Regions from separate parts of the Sphingomonas sp. 2SG genome, predicted to be linked through region 2. Evidence: riboswitches for the same ligand, from Rfam matches in the RefSeq annotation. Region 2 holds a riboswitch; the other holds the start of a gene.
What was found. Region 2 has a riboswitch for fluoride ahead of FFS23_RS06990 (voltage-gated chloride channel family protein). Riboswitches for the same ligand answer to the same signal wherever they lie in the genome.
Positions count from the first base shown of each region.

Region 1: linked by a shared signal. The riboswitch ahead of FFS23_RS17680 (voltage-gated chloride channel family protein) and the one ahead of FFS23_RS06990 (voltage-gated chloride channel family protein) in region 2 are both predicted to bind fluoride.

Region 1 covers NZ_SCMZ01000060.1:466-6,510, reverse strand. Annotated here, with positions in the region: gene FFS23_RS17685 (DUF190 domain-containing protein) at 583-966, opposite strand; gene FFS23_RS17680 (voltage-gated chloride channel family protein) at 993-2,351, opposite strand; fluoride riboswitch at 2,375-2,451, opposite strand; gene FFS23_RS17675 (DUF305 domain-containing protein) at 2,616-2,981, shown strand; gene FFS23_RS17670 (YncE family protein) at 2,983-4,422, shown strand; gene FFS23_RS17665 (RNA polymerase sigma factor) at 4,424-4,933, shown strand; gene FFS23_RS17660 (anti-sigma factor family protein) at 4,930-5,700, shown strand; gene FFS23_RS17655 (MgtC/SapB family protein) at 5,752-6,045, opposite strand, start outside.
Region 2 covers NZ_SCMZ01000012.1:268-6,758, forward strand. Annotated here, with positions in the region: partial or broken gene FFS23_RS06960 (molybdopterin-binding protein) at 1-152, shown strand, start outside; gene FFS23_RS06965 (MgtC/SapB family protein) at 149-661, shown strand; gene FFS23_RS06970 (anti-sigma factor family protein) at 713-1,483, opposite strand; gene FFS23_RS06975 (RNA polymerase sigma factor) at 1,480-1,989, opposite strand; gene FFS23_RS06980 (YncE family protein) at 1,991-3,430, opposite strand; gene FFS23_RS06985 (DUF305 domain-containing protein) at 3,432-3,797, opposite strand; fluoride riboswitch at 3,961-4,037, shown strand; gene FFS23_RS06990 (voltage-gated chloride channel family protein) at 4,061-5,416, shown strand; gene FFS23_RS06995 (putative PII-like signaling protein) at 5,541-5,813, shown strand; gene FFS23_RS07000 (sulfite exporter TauE/SafE family protein) at 6,030-6,491, shown strand, end outside.

The DNA of each region.
Region 1 (6,045 bases), on a different contig from region 2:
ATACCGGTCGAACGGCTTGAGTTGGGACAAAGCGGTCATCGGATGTGCCCGCCGGGAACGGCAGCTCCCGACGAAAGCAGACGCTTGCGGTAGAAGCTCTGGTAGAGCGGCAATGCGCATGTTCGCCCGGTCCAGTTAAGAAGACACAAAGGCGCAGAGCGGTCGGTCCGTCTGGCGGCGTGCGCCGATGGCTTGTTGGCGGGCATCTCTCCTCAAGAGCTCACATCCGTTCACAAAACTGCCGTTTGTTGAACACCTGTTGCACTAAGCGACTGTAAACACGCTTTTATAAGAAGCACGGCCAACGGCTGCCTCTGTCCAGAAAACGTCCGTTTATTGAACATACGCGGACGATGCTGCTGAGGGTGTTGTGTACATCAGCACCCGGCTTCAGGTTTGGGTATAGACGTCACCCCATATCCGCCCAAGAGCGATCGGCAGCTTTCCCAGTTTGCCGTGAAAATTCGCAATTTCGAGAATTTTGAATTGGGAACACATTTTGAGAAAGCGCACCCGTCTGTGGCTGTCAGTCGGATCGACGGGTCAGGTTTCCCGGTCAACGTTCCATTATGGGAACGCCGATCAGGCTCTGGTTCGCTCAGTTTCGCGCGTGATCGTCCAATGCTCCAATTGTTTGTAAACTATCACCTTGTTGCCGAGCAGATCGCCATGCCGGCGACAGAAAATGTTGAGCTGGTCACGTTCGCCGACCAGCTCGACGCAGATAGTCAGATGCGGATCGGCAATCTCCGATCCATTTTCCCGGATTGGGCCGCGATTGCTGAAGCCGTAATGCATGTTCTGCGCGACGGCGTTGATGATGCCGTCCGCCTTCGCGGTGCGGATCAGCTCGCGATAAAAAGGTTTCGCACCCCAGAAGCGACGTGGGCCGACCTTGTCAGACGGCTTCAAATAGATGCGCAGCATTCCAACCTCGCGGTGCTGGACGGTGAAACGATCAGGCATAATGGGCCTTCCGATAGGAAGCAGGATCAGACGCGCGAGCGACGGCGGGAAGCACGGTGCGTGCGGGCATCACGCAGGGTCGCATCGGGTGTGAGGCGCGCAGCAGGCACCTTGGGGACTGCGACGCGCTGCGACAGATAAATGCCGTTATGACCCGAGCAAAGGTAGGCGACGAAGCATGCGACCGCGATCGGCACAGCATAGGCCGCCCCGAACAATTCGATCCCCATGAACGTGCAGGCAAGCGGCGTGTTGGCCGCACCCGCGAACAGCGCAACGAAGCCGATCGCCGCGAATAACCCTGTCGACACCCCGAACATAGGCGCGAGTGCATTGCCGAGCGCCGCGCCGATGAAGAACAGCGGTGTCACCTCCCCGCCCTTGAAGCCGGTACTAAGGGTGACGACGGTGAAGAGCAGCTTCAGCGCCCAGCTCCACGGGTCCGTATTGGAGCCGAAGAAGCTGGCGATGGTCAGGCCATCCGGCGTCGCCGCTAGCGTGCCCAGACCGAGATAGTCCCGCGTGCCGAACAGCCAGACCAGTGCGATCACGGCCACGCCACCGATGACGGGTCGTAGTGGGCCATAAGGCACCATGCGCTTCAGCCATCCGCCCAGCGCATGATTGGCCTCTGCAAAAGCTAGTCCGACTAACCCGAATACGACGCCCGCGACGCCAACCTTGATGACGATTAGAGCGTCGACCGGCACTGTCGCATCGACATGGTAGATGCCGTGGTGAATGCCCCAGGCAAGACAGGTCCAGTCGCCGACCAGTGCCGCGACCAGGCACGGCACCAGCGCGCGATACTCGACCCGGCCAATCGCCAGCACCTCCAGCGCGAAGACCGCTCCCGCGATCGGCGTCCCGAACACTGCGCCGAACCCTGCTGCGATCCCGGTCATCAGCAGGATGCGCGTTGCTTGCGTATCCAGCTTGAGGGCGCGCCCGAACCCGCCGGAAAGACTGCCGCCCAATTGCACGGCGGTGCCTTCGCGCCCCGCCGATCCACCAAACAGATGTGTCACGACCGTGCCGAAGAAAATGAGCGGGGCCATGCGCAGCGGCACGCCGCCCCCCGGTTCGTGGATCTGCTCGACGATAAGATTGTTGCCACCTTCGACCGAGCGCCCTGTCAGATGGTAGAGCAGTCCGACCACGAACCCGCCGATCGGCAGCAGGTAGAGCAGCCAGGGAAAGGCGAAGCGAATCCGGGTTACGGCATCGAGGCTCCACAGGAAGGCTGCGCAGAGCGTTCCCACCGTTGCGGCCATCGGGACCAGGATCAAAGCCCACCGCAGCACCGACATGGCATGGGTGCGGCGATCGCGAATGAACGCTGCCATGTTGAACTGGTCGTAGAGATTGCGAAATGTCGCGCGCACGATTCCTCCTTGCTGCCTTACGGCGCCTGGTAGGAATCATCGGCCCTTGCGAGGGCGGTTCGGCCGAATGGCCCGGCGGAAATCCATCGCCGTGCCCGAGCATATGCTGTCCGACGGCGACCTGGTCAACCAACGGCAGGGTCACGATGAGACGATTGTTTTGCTGAGGATCAATAATTGGCTCACCCATGGAATAAACCCCGACGGGCGTCGTCTACCCTTTCGAGACTGATCCGCAGGAGGCTTATGCGTAGACGAAATTGGATGCTGGGTCTGACTGCTTCGGCCATGCTCACCGGCGCAGTCGCGGCCGCCCCCGCCGATGGCTACGCCAGCATGGTATCTGCCGCGATGGACCGGATGATGGCGGGCATGATGGTCAAGCCGTCCGGCGACGTCGACCGCGATTTCGTCGCGATGATGCTTCCGCATCACCAGGGCGCCATTGATATGGCGGTGGCAGAGCTGCGCTACGGCCATAACGAGCAGCTCAAGCGCATCGCGCAGGAGATCATCATCGATCAGCAGCAGGAGATCGCCGCCATGAAGTTGGCGATCGGTCAGCCGCTACCCCCTTCGACGCCAGCCCCGACGCAGGGCGGCGACCACCACAGCCATATGGAGCACTGACATGATCCGGACCTTCCTGCTCTCGGCCGCCTTGCTGATGAGCGCCGCACCGGGCATTGCCATGGCTCAGCAGGCGCCGTGGAACGCCAAGGACGTGCCTGTCAGCCACCGCGACCGCGTCTATGCATCCGAACAATTCTCCAACACGGTGTCGGTAACGGACCCGGCCGACAACAGGTTGCTCGGCGTCATCAAGCTCGGCGATCCGCAGCCGATGAATTTTTCCCCGCTCTACAAGGGGCAGGTGCTGGTTCACGGCCTCGGCTTCTCGCCGGACGGGAAAACACTGGCGGTCGTGTCGATCGGATCCAACGCCGTGTCGTGGATCGACACCGCCACCAACACCGTCAAGCACACGACCTATGTCGGGCGCAGTCCGCATGAGGCGTTCTTCACGCCGGACGGCAAGGAGGTGTGGGTCACGGTACGCGGCGAGGATTACATCGCCGTGCTCGACCCCACGACGTACAAGGAGACCGGTCGCATCAAGACGCCCGGTGGTCCGGGCATGACGATCTTCTCTCCCGATGGCCGATACGGCTATGTCTGTTCCTCATTCAATCCGGTGCTGGCCGTGTTCGATGTCTCGACCCACGCGCAGGTCGGACAGGTGGCGCAGCCGAGTCCGTTCTGTCCCAACATCGCCGCGACGCCGGACGGCAAGCAGGTTTGGTTCACGCTGAAGGACATCGGCAAGACGGTCGCATTCGATGCCAAGCCGCCTTTCGCGATCCTCAAGGTGCTGGATACCGGACCGATCACCAATCACGTCAACTTCGCCCGCACGGTCAAGGGACAGTTCGCCTATGTCACGGTGGGCGGGGAAAACGCGGTGAAGGTGTTCCGCACGTCCGACTTCGCGCTTGTCGCCACCATCCCGGTCGGCAAGATGCCGCACGGCGTCTGGCCATCGGGCGACGGCCGGCGCATCTATGTCGGGCTGGAGAATGCCGATGAACTTGCCGCGATCGACACCGCCGGCAACAAGGTCGTTGCCACCGTGCCGGTCGGACAGGCACCGCAGGCGATCGCCTATGTGCCGAACGCTGTTCCGACAGGCCCCGGCACCGACAATCTCCAACCGCTCGGTACGGCAGGCAAGGCGGTGCATCTGAACATGGGGCCGGTTGGCGGCAATGGTGCGGCAAGCAGCATTACCCTCTTCGACCAGGGCATCATTCAGGTCGTGCAGAGTGCCGTTACCGGTTTGCAGCCCAAGAAGCCTTACATGCTCGTGCTCACCGCCAACGCGGACGGCAGCGGTGCGGTAGAGCCGCTTGCGAACTTCATGAGCAATCCGGCAGGTGCGGCGATTGTCAACGCATCGGGTCCGATCCGGCAGATCGTTCAGGGCAGTGCAGCGGCCCCCCGGCGCTTTCTGGCGGTCGCCGAGGTAGTGAATGGCGCACCGGGCCGCATCGTGCAGGTGCAGCGCGACTGAGATGGACCCGCTTGCCGCCGCGATCGAGCCCCTGGTCCCCGGTCTGCGCCGTTATGCCCGGTCGTGGTTGCGCGATCAGGCGATGGCGGATGACCTGGTGCAGGATTGCCTTGAGCGCGCGGTCGGGCGCTGGCGGCAACGACGCGGGACGGAGGTTCGCCCCTGGGTCTATGCAATCCTGCATAATCTGTTGGTCGATCATAAGCGGCAGCATGTCCGGCGAGGTACGGCGGTTCCGCTCCACCTCGTGGACGACGTTGCGCTCGGTCGCCCGGCCGATCAGGACGCAGGCCTGCACCACCGAGACCTGTTGCGCGCACTTGATGCGTTGCCCGAGGAGCAGCGGACGGTGCTGCTCCTCATTTCCGTCGAAGGTCTGTCATATGGGGAAGTCGCTGCCGTCGTCGGTGTGCCGCTGGGAACGGTGATGTCGCGCATATCGCGGGGGCGCGACCGTCTGGCGACGCTCCTCCGGGAGGGTGAACGGCCACGATTAAGGAGTATTCGATGACCAGCCCGATCGGAGAGGACGATCTGGCCGCGTGGATCGATGGCAGGCTGTCGCCCGAGCGGCAGCGTCTGGTCGACGCTTACCTTGAAGGCCAGCCGGACGTGCATGCCCGTTTGCGGGAGCAGGCGGAGCAGGCGCGAGCCCTTGCATCGCTTTTCGCTCCAATCGCGGATGAACCTATCCCGGCGACGATGCGCGTCGCAGCCATCAGGGGACGGCAACGCCAACCGCGTTGGCAACTCGCCATCGCCGCGTCGCTTCTGCTGGCGGTCGGGTTTGGCGGGGGCTGGTCGAGTGCGCGTTGGAGCGGCGAACCCCGCGCGGGCATCGCGGCGCTGGCCAACGAGGCGAGTGACAATTTCCGTGTCTATGCCGCCGACCGGATACGACCGGCGGAAATCGGCCCCGACCAGCGCGCCATGCTGATCCGGTGGACCTCCGCCCGATTGGGTGAGCGCGTGACCATCCCGGACCTCAGCACAGCCGGTTACCGCTATGGCGGGGGGCGATTGGTCGCGACGCCCCACGGCCCTGCGGTTCTTCTCCTCTACGATGGACCGCAAGCGTCAAAGCTCGCGGTGCTGACGAGGCCTATGCAAATCGACAAGAGCGCAAGCATGACCAGCACGTCCAGCGGGACCATGGGCCGGGTCACATGGGCTGTCGACGGGATCGGCTATAGTGTAGTGGGCGAGCGACCCGCTGCCGAGCTGCATCCGATCGCCGATGAGGTCCGGCGCCAGGCCGATGCGGGGCTTGTCTCCTGATAGCGCCTGGCCGCTTCTTAGCGCCGACAGGCACTGGGCGGACCAGCGGGATCACGGCTTGCGCTCGGCATCCTTCCGGTCGGCCTCTGCCGGAGTCAGCCTGGCCCGCTCGCGAATGCGACGTTCGAGCGGAGCGCCCGCGAACAGTACGAGCATCGCAAGGCTCAACCCGCCGATGATGAGCGGCCACACCGCCAACCCTGCTGCCGCGCCGATCGTGGCCGTGACCCAGATGCACGCGGCGGTCGCCAATCCATGCACTTCCTGACCCTGGCCGACCCGCAGCACCGCGCCGGCACCGATGAAGCCGACGCCGGACAGAATGCCCTGCATCGCCCGTCCTGC
Region 2 (6,491 bases):
TCGACGCCACGCTCGACAAGGGGCGCCAGCACCTTGTCGTGCGCGCCTTCGACGACACTGGACAGGGTCAGCCCGAGCGGCCGGATACGATGTGGAACTTCGCTGGCTATCTGTGCACCGCCTGGCATCATGTGCACGTGCTGGTCGAATGATCGAAGCGTCAGCGGCACCGGATCTCGGCTTTTGGATCGATGCGATCGGGCGGCTGGTGGTGGCGACCGCGGCTGGGATGGTGCTCGGCTGGGAACGCTCGCGCGAGAACCGGCAGATCATGGGCTTGCGGACGCTGGGCCTCGTCGGTCTGGCGAGCTGCATCGCCGTGCAGGCGATCGTACACAGTGGCTTGCCGAATGTGAACGCCGATGCCGCAGGACGGGCGATGCAGGGCATTCTGTCCGGCGTCGGCTTCATCGGTGCCGGCGCTGTGCTGCGGGTCGGCCAGGGTCAGGAAGTGCATGGATTGGCGACTGCCGCATGCATCTGGGTAACAGCCACGATCGGCGCGGCAGCAGGGTTGGCGGTGTGGCCGCTCATCATCGGCGGGTTGAGCCTTGCGATGCTCGTACTGTTCGTCGGCGCTCCACTCGAACGTCGCATTCGCGAACGGGCCAGGCTGACTCCGGCAGAGGCCGACCGGAACGATGCCGCGCGCAAGCCGTGATCCCGCTGGTCCGCCCAGTGCCTGTCGGCGCTGAGAACTGGCCAGGTGCTATCAGGACACAAGCGCCGCATCGGCCTGGCGCTGGACCTCGTTGGCGATCGGATGCAGCTCGGCAGCGGGGCGCTCCCCCACCACACTATAGCCGATCCCGTCGACCGCCCATGTGACCCGGCCCATGGTCCCGCTGGACGTGCTGGTCATGCTTGCGCTCTTGTCGATTTGCATGGGCCTCGTCAGCACCGCAAGCTTCGACGCTTGCGGTCCATCATAGAGGAGCAGCGCTGCAGGGCCGTGGGGCGTCGCGACCAATCGCCCCCCGCCATAGCGGTAACCCGCTGTGCTGAGGTCCGGGATGGTCACGCGCTCACCCAATCGGCTGGAGGTCCATCGGATCAGCATGGCGCGCTGGTCGGGGCCGATTTCCGCCGGTCGAATCCGGTCGGCGGCATAGACACGGAAATTGTCGCTCGCCTCATTGGCCAGCGCCGCGATGCCCGCGTGGGGTTCGCCGCTCCACCGCGCGCTCGACCAACCACCGCCAAATCCGACCGCCAGCAGAAGCGACGCGGCGATGGCGAGTTGCCAAGGCGGTTGGCGTTGCCGTCCCCTGATGGCTGCGACGCGCATCGTCGCCGGGATCGGTTCCTCCGCGATGGGAGCGAACAGGGACGCAAGGGCTCGCGCCTGCTCCGCCTGCTCCCGCAAACGGGCATGCACGTCCGGCTGGCCTTCAAGGTAAGCGTCGACCAGACGCTGCCGCTCGGGCGACAGCCTTCCATCGATCCACGCGGCCAGATCGTCCTCTCCGATCGGGCTGGTCATCGAATACTCCTTAATCGTGGCCGTTCAGCCTCGCGGAGGAGCGTCGCCAGACGGTCGCGCGCCCGCGATATGCGCGACATCACCGTTCCCAGCGGCACGCCGACGACGGCAGCGACTTCCCCATATGACAGACCTTCGACGGAAATGAGGAGCAGCACCGTCCGCTGCTCCTCGGGCAACGCATCAAGTGCGCGCAACAGGTCTCGGTGGTGCAGGCCTACGTCCTGATCGGCCGGGCGGCCGAGCGCAGCGTCGTCGACGAGGTGGAGCGGAACCGCCGTACCTCGCCGACTGTGCTGCCGCTGATGGTCGACCAACAGATTGTGCAGGATCGCGTAGACCCATGGGCGAACCTCCGCACCCCGTCGCTGGCGCCAGCGCCCGACCGCGCGCTCAAGGCAATCCTGCACCACGTCATCCGCCATCGCCGGATCGCGCAACCACGACCGGGCATAGCGGCGCAGACCGGGGATCAGTGGCTCGATCGCGGCGGCAAGCGGGTCCATCTCAGTCGCGCTGCACCTGCACGATGCGGCCCGGAGCGCCGTTCACCACCTCGGCGACCGCCAGAAAACGCCGGGGTGCCGCGGTGCTGCCTTGAACGATCTGCCGGATCGGACCCGACGCGTTGACGATCGCCGCACCTGCCGGATTGCTCATGAAGTTCGCAAGCGGCTCTACCGCACCGCTGCCGTCCGCGTTGGCGGTGAGCACGAGCATGTAAGGCTTCTTGGGCTGCAAACCGGTAACGGCACTCTGCACGACCTGAATGATGCCCTGGTCGAAGAGGGTAATGCTGCTTGCAGCACCATTGCCGCGAACCGGCCCCATGTTCAGATGCACCGCCTTGCCTGCCGTACCGAGCGGTTGAAGATTGTCGGTGCCGAGGCCTGTCGGAATAGCGTTCGGCACATAGGCGATCGCCTGCGGTGCCTGTCCGACCGGCACGGTGGCAACGACCTTGTTGCCGGCGGTGTCGATCGCGGCAAGTTCATCAGCATTCTCCAGCCCGACATAGATGCGCCGGCCGTCGCCCGATGGCCAGACACCGTGCGGCATCTTGCCGACCGGGATGGTGGCGACAAGCGCGAAGTCGGACGTGCGGAACACCTTCACCGCGTTTTCCCCGCCTACCGTGACATAGGCGAACTGTCCCCTGACCGTGCGGGCGAAGTTGACGTGATTGGTGATCGGTCCGGTATCCAGCACCTTGAGGATCGCGAAAGGCGGCTTGGCATCGAATGCGACCGTCTTGCCGATGTCCTTCAGCGTGAACCACACCTGCTTGCCGTCCGGCGTCGCGGCGATGTTGGGACAGAACGGACTCGGCTGCGCCACCTGTCCGACCTGCGCGTGGGTCGAGACATCGAACACGGCCAGCACCGGATTGAACGAGGAACAGACATAGCCGTATCGGCCATCGGGAGAGAAGATCGTCATGCCCGGACCACCGGGCGTCTTGATGCGACCGGTCTCCTTGTACGTCTTGGGGTCGAGCACGGCGATGTAATCCTCGCCGCGTACCGTAACCCACACCTCCTTGCCGTCCGGCGTGAAGAACGCCTCATGCGGGCTGCGCCCGACATAGGTCGTGTGCTTGACGGTGTTGGTGGCGGTGTCGATCCACGACACGGCGTTGGATCCGATCGACACGACCGCCAGTGTTTTCCCGTCCGGCGAGAAGCCGAGGCCGTGAACCAGCACCTGCCCCTTGTAGAGCGGGGAAAAATTCATCGGCTGCGGATCGCCGAGCTTGATGACGCCGAGCAACCTGTTGTCGGCCGGGTCCGTCACCGACACCGTGTTGGAGAATTGTTCGGATGCATAGACGCGGTCGCGGTGGCTGACAGGCACGTCCTTGGCGTTCCACGGCGCCTGCTGGGCCATGGCAATGCCCGGTGCGGCGCTCATCAGCAAGGCGGCCGAGCGCAGGAAGGTCCGGATCATGTCAGTGCTCCATATGGCTGTGGTAGTCGCCGCCCTGCGTCGGGGCTGGCGTCGAAGGGGGTAGCGGCTGACCAATCGCCAACTTCATGGCGGCGATCTCCTGCTGCTGATCGATGATGATCTCCTGCGCAATGCGCTTGAGCTGCTCTTTATGACCGTAGCGCAGCTCTGCCACCGCCATATCAATGGCGCCCTGGTGATGCGGAAGCATCATTGCGACGAAGTCGCGGTCGACGTCGCCGGACGGCTTGACCATCATGCCCGCCATCATCCGGTCCATCGCGGCAGATACCATGCTGGCGTAGCCATCGGCGGGGGCGGCCGCGGCTGCGCCGGTGAGCATGGCCGAAGCAGTCAGACCCAGCATCCAATTTCGTCTACGCATAAGCCTCCGGCGCATCAGTCTCGAAAGCGTAGACGACGCCCGTCGAGATTTATTCCATGGTTGAGCCAATTATTGATCCTCAGCAAAACAATGGTCTCATCGTGACCCTGCCGATGGTTGACCAGGTCGCCGTCGGACAGCATATGCTCGGCACGGCGATGGATTTCCGCCGGGCCATTCGGCCGAACCGCCCTCGCAAGGGTCGATGATTCCTACCAGGCGCCGCAAGGCAGCAAGGAGGAATCGTGCGCGCGACATTTCGCAATCTCTACGACCAGTTCAACATGGCAGCGTTCATTCGCGATCGCCGCACCCATGCCATGTCGGTGCTGCGATGGGCCTTGATCCTGGTCCCGATGGCCGCAATGGTGGGAACGCTCTGCGCGGCTTTCTTGTGGAGCCTCGATGCCGTGACCTGGCTTCGCTTTGCCTTTCCCTGGCTGCTCTACCTGCTGCCGATCGGCGGGTTCGTGGTCGGACTGCTTTACCATCTGACCGGCCGCTCGGTGGAGGGCGGCAACAACCTTATTGTCGAGCAGATCCACGAACCGGGCGGGGGGGTGCCACTGCGGATGGCACCGCTGATCTTCTTCGGCACGGTGGTGACCCATCTGTTTGGCGGTTCGGCCGGGCGCGAAGGCACCGCCGTCCAGTTGGGCGGCAGTCTCGCCAGCGGTTTCGGTCGCGCGCTCAAGCTCGATGCTGACGGCACCCGCATCCTGCTGATGGGGGGCATTGCGGCCGGGTTCGGCGCGGTGTTCGGCACGCCCATCGCAGGGGCGGTGTTCGCACTGGAGGTGTTGGCGATCGGGCGTGTCGAATATCGCGCGCTGGTGCCGTGCCTGGTCGCGGCACTGGTCGGCGACTGGACGTGCCTTGCCTGGGGCATCCATCACGGCGTCTACCGGATCGATGCGCTGGTGCCGGTCGATGCGCTGCTCGTCACCAAGGCGGGCGTCGCCGGGGTTGCGTTCGGGCTGGTCGGTCTCGCCTTCGCCGAAGCCAATCACACGCTCGGCGGGTGGCTCAAGCGCATCGTCTCCTATGGCCCGTTACGCCCCGCCATTGGCGGCATCGCGGTCATCGCGCTCGTCTACCTGTTCGGAACGCGCGACTATCTCGGACTCGGCACGTTGGCAGCGACGCCCGACAGCCTCACCATCGCCAGCTTCTTCGGACCGGACACGCATCCGTGGAGCTGGGCGATCAAGCTGCTGTTCACCGTCGTCACGCTCAGCGCCGGCTTCAAGGGTGGCGAGGTGACACCGCTGTTCTTCATCGGCGCGGCGCTCGGCAACGCACTCGCCCCCATGTTCGGCGTGCCCACCAGCGTATTCGCCGCGCTCGGCTTCGTCGCGCTGTTCGCGGGCGCGGCCAACACCCCGCTCGCCTGCACCTTCATGGGCATCGAACTGTTCGGCGCTGCCTATGCGGTGCCGATCGCGGTGGCCTGCTTCGTCGCCTACCTCTGCTCCGGTCATAACGGCATCTACCTGTCGCAGCGCGTCGCGGTGCCGAAGGTGCCGGCGACCGGCCTCACCCCGAACGCGACGCTTCGCGAGGCGCGGGCACACCGCGCCTCGCGAAGCCCACGCTCCTGATCCCCCCACCAATCGAGGGTTTGTCCATGCCCAATCGTTTCACCGTCCAGCATCGCGAAATCGGCATGCTGCGTATCTACATGAAACCGTCCGACCGAATTGGTGAGCGCAGCCTGCGTACGCTGTGGGCTGCCAAGCCGCTCTATCGCGAGCTAATCCAGACGGCATCATCAATGCCGTCGCGCAACACACGCACTATGGGTTCAGCAACCACGGCCAGATCCGCGAGAACGGATCGGAGGCGGCCGATCCCCATCTGACGATCTGCGTCGAACTCGTCGGCGAACGCGACCAGCTCGACCGGTTCTGCCGGCGACATGGCGACCTGCTCGGCGACAAGGTGATCGTCTACAAGCAGCTGGAACACTGGTCGGTCATGCCGCGGTTCGACCGATGACACCAATGATCGAATATGGGCTGCTGATCGTCGGTGCATTTGCGGCTGCTGCAATCTCGGGTTCGGCCGGGTTTGGCGGGGCACTGCTGTTGCTGCCGCTGCTGATTTAAGTCGTCGGCGTGACCGAAGCGGTGACGCTGCTGACGATCGTCCAGATCATCGGCAACGGTGCGCCGGCCGGGATGGGCTGGGCTGGCGCCAATCCGTTGGCGGCCCGTGTTGCTGTTCCTCTCCGCTGCCATACCGTTCTCGATGCTGGGCGCATTGTCGTTCGCGTCGCTACCGACGGCGCTCGTTGCGCGGATCGTGGGCGTGGCGATCCTGCTGTTCGTCATCCTGAAGGCCACGGGCATGATCGCGTTTAAACCCTCGCGCCGCGTGCTGGTGATCGGGGGCGGTGTGACCGGCCTGTTGTCCGGGCTAGTCGGGAGCGCCGGGCCGCTCGGCGCAGCGGTGTTCCTGAGCCTCGGTTTGCCACCGCTTGCCTATGTCGCGAGTGACGCGGTCGCCTCGATCGTGATGCACAGTTCCAAGACAATTGTTTACGGCGCGACGATCGACCTTGGACCAACCTTCTGGCCGCTGGCGATCGCGATGGGGCTGGCGATGATCGTTGGCACCTGGGCGGGGTGCTTGCTCATCAAGCGTCTGCCCGTTGAGCGCTTCCGCCAGCTCGTC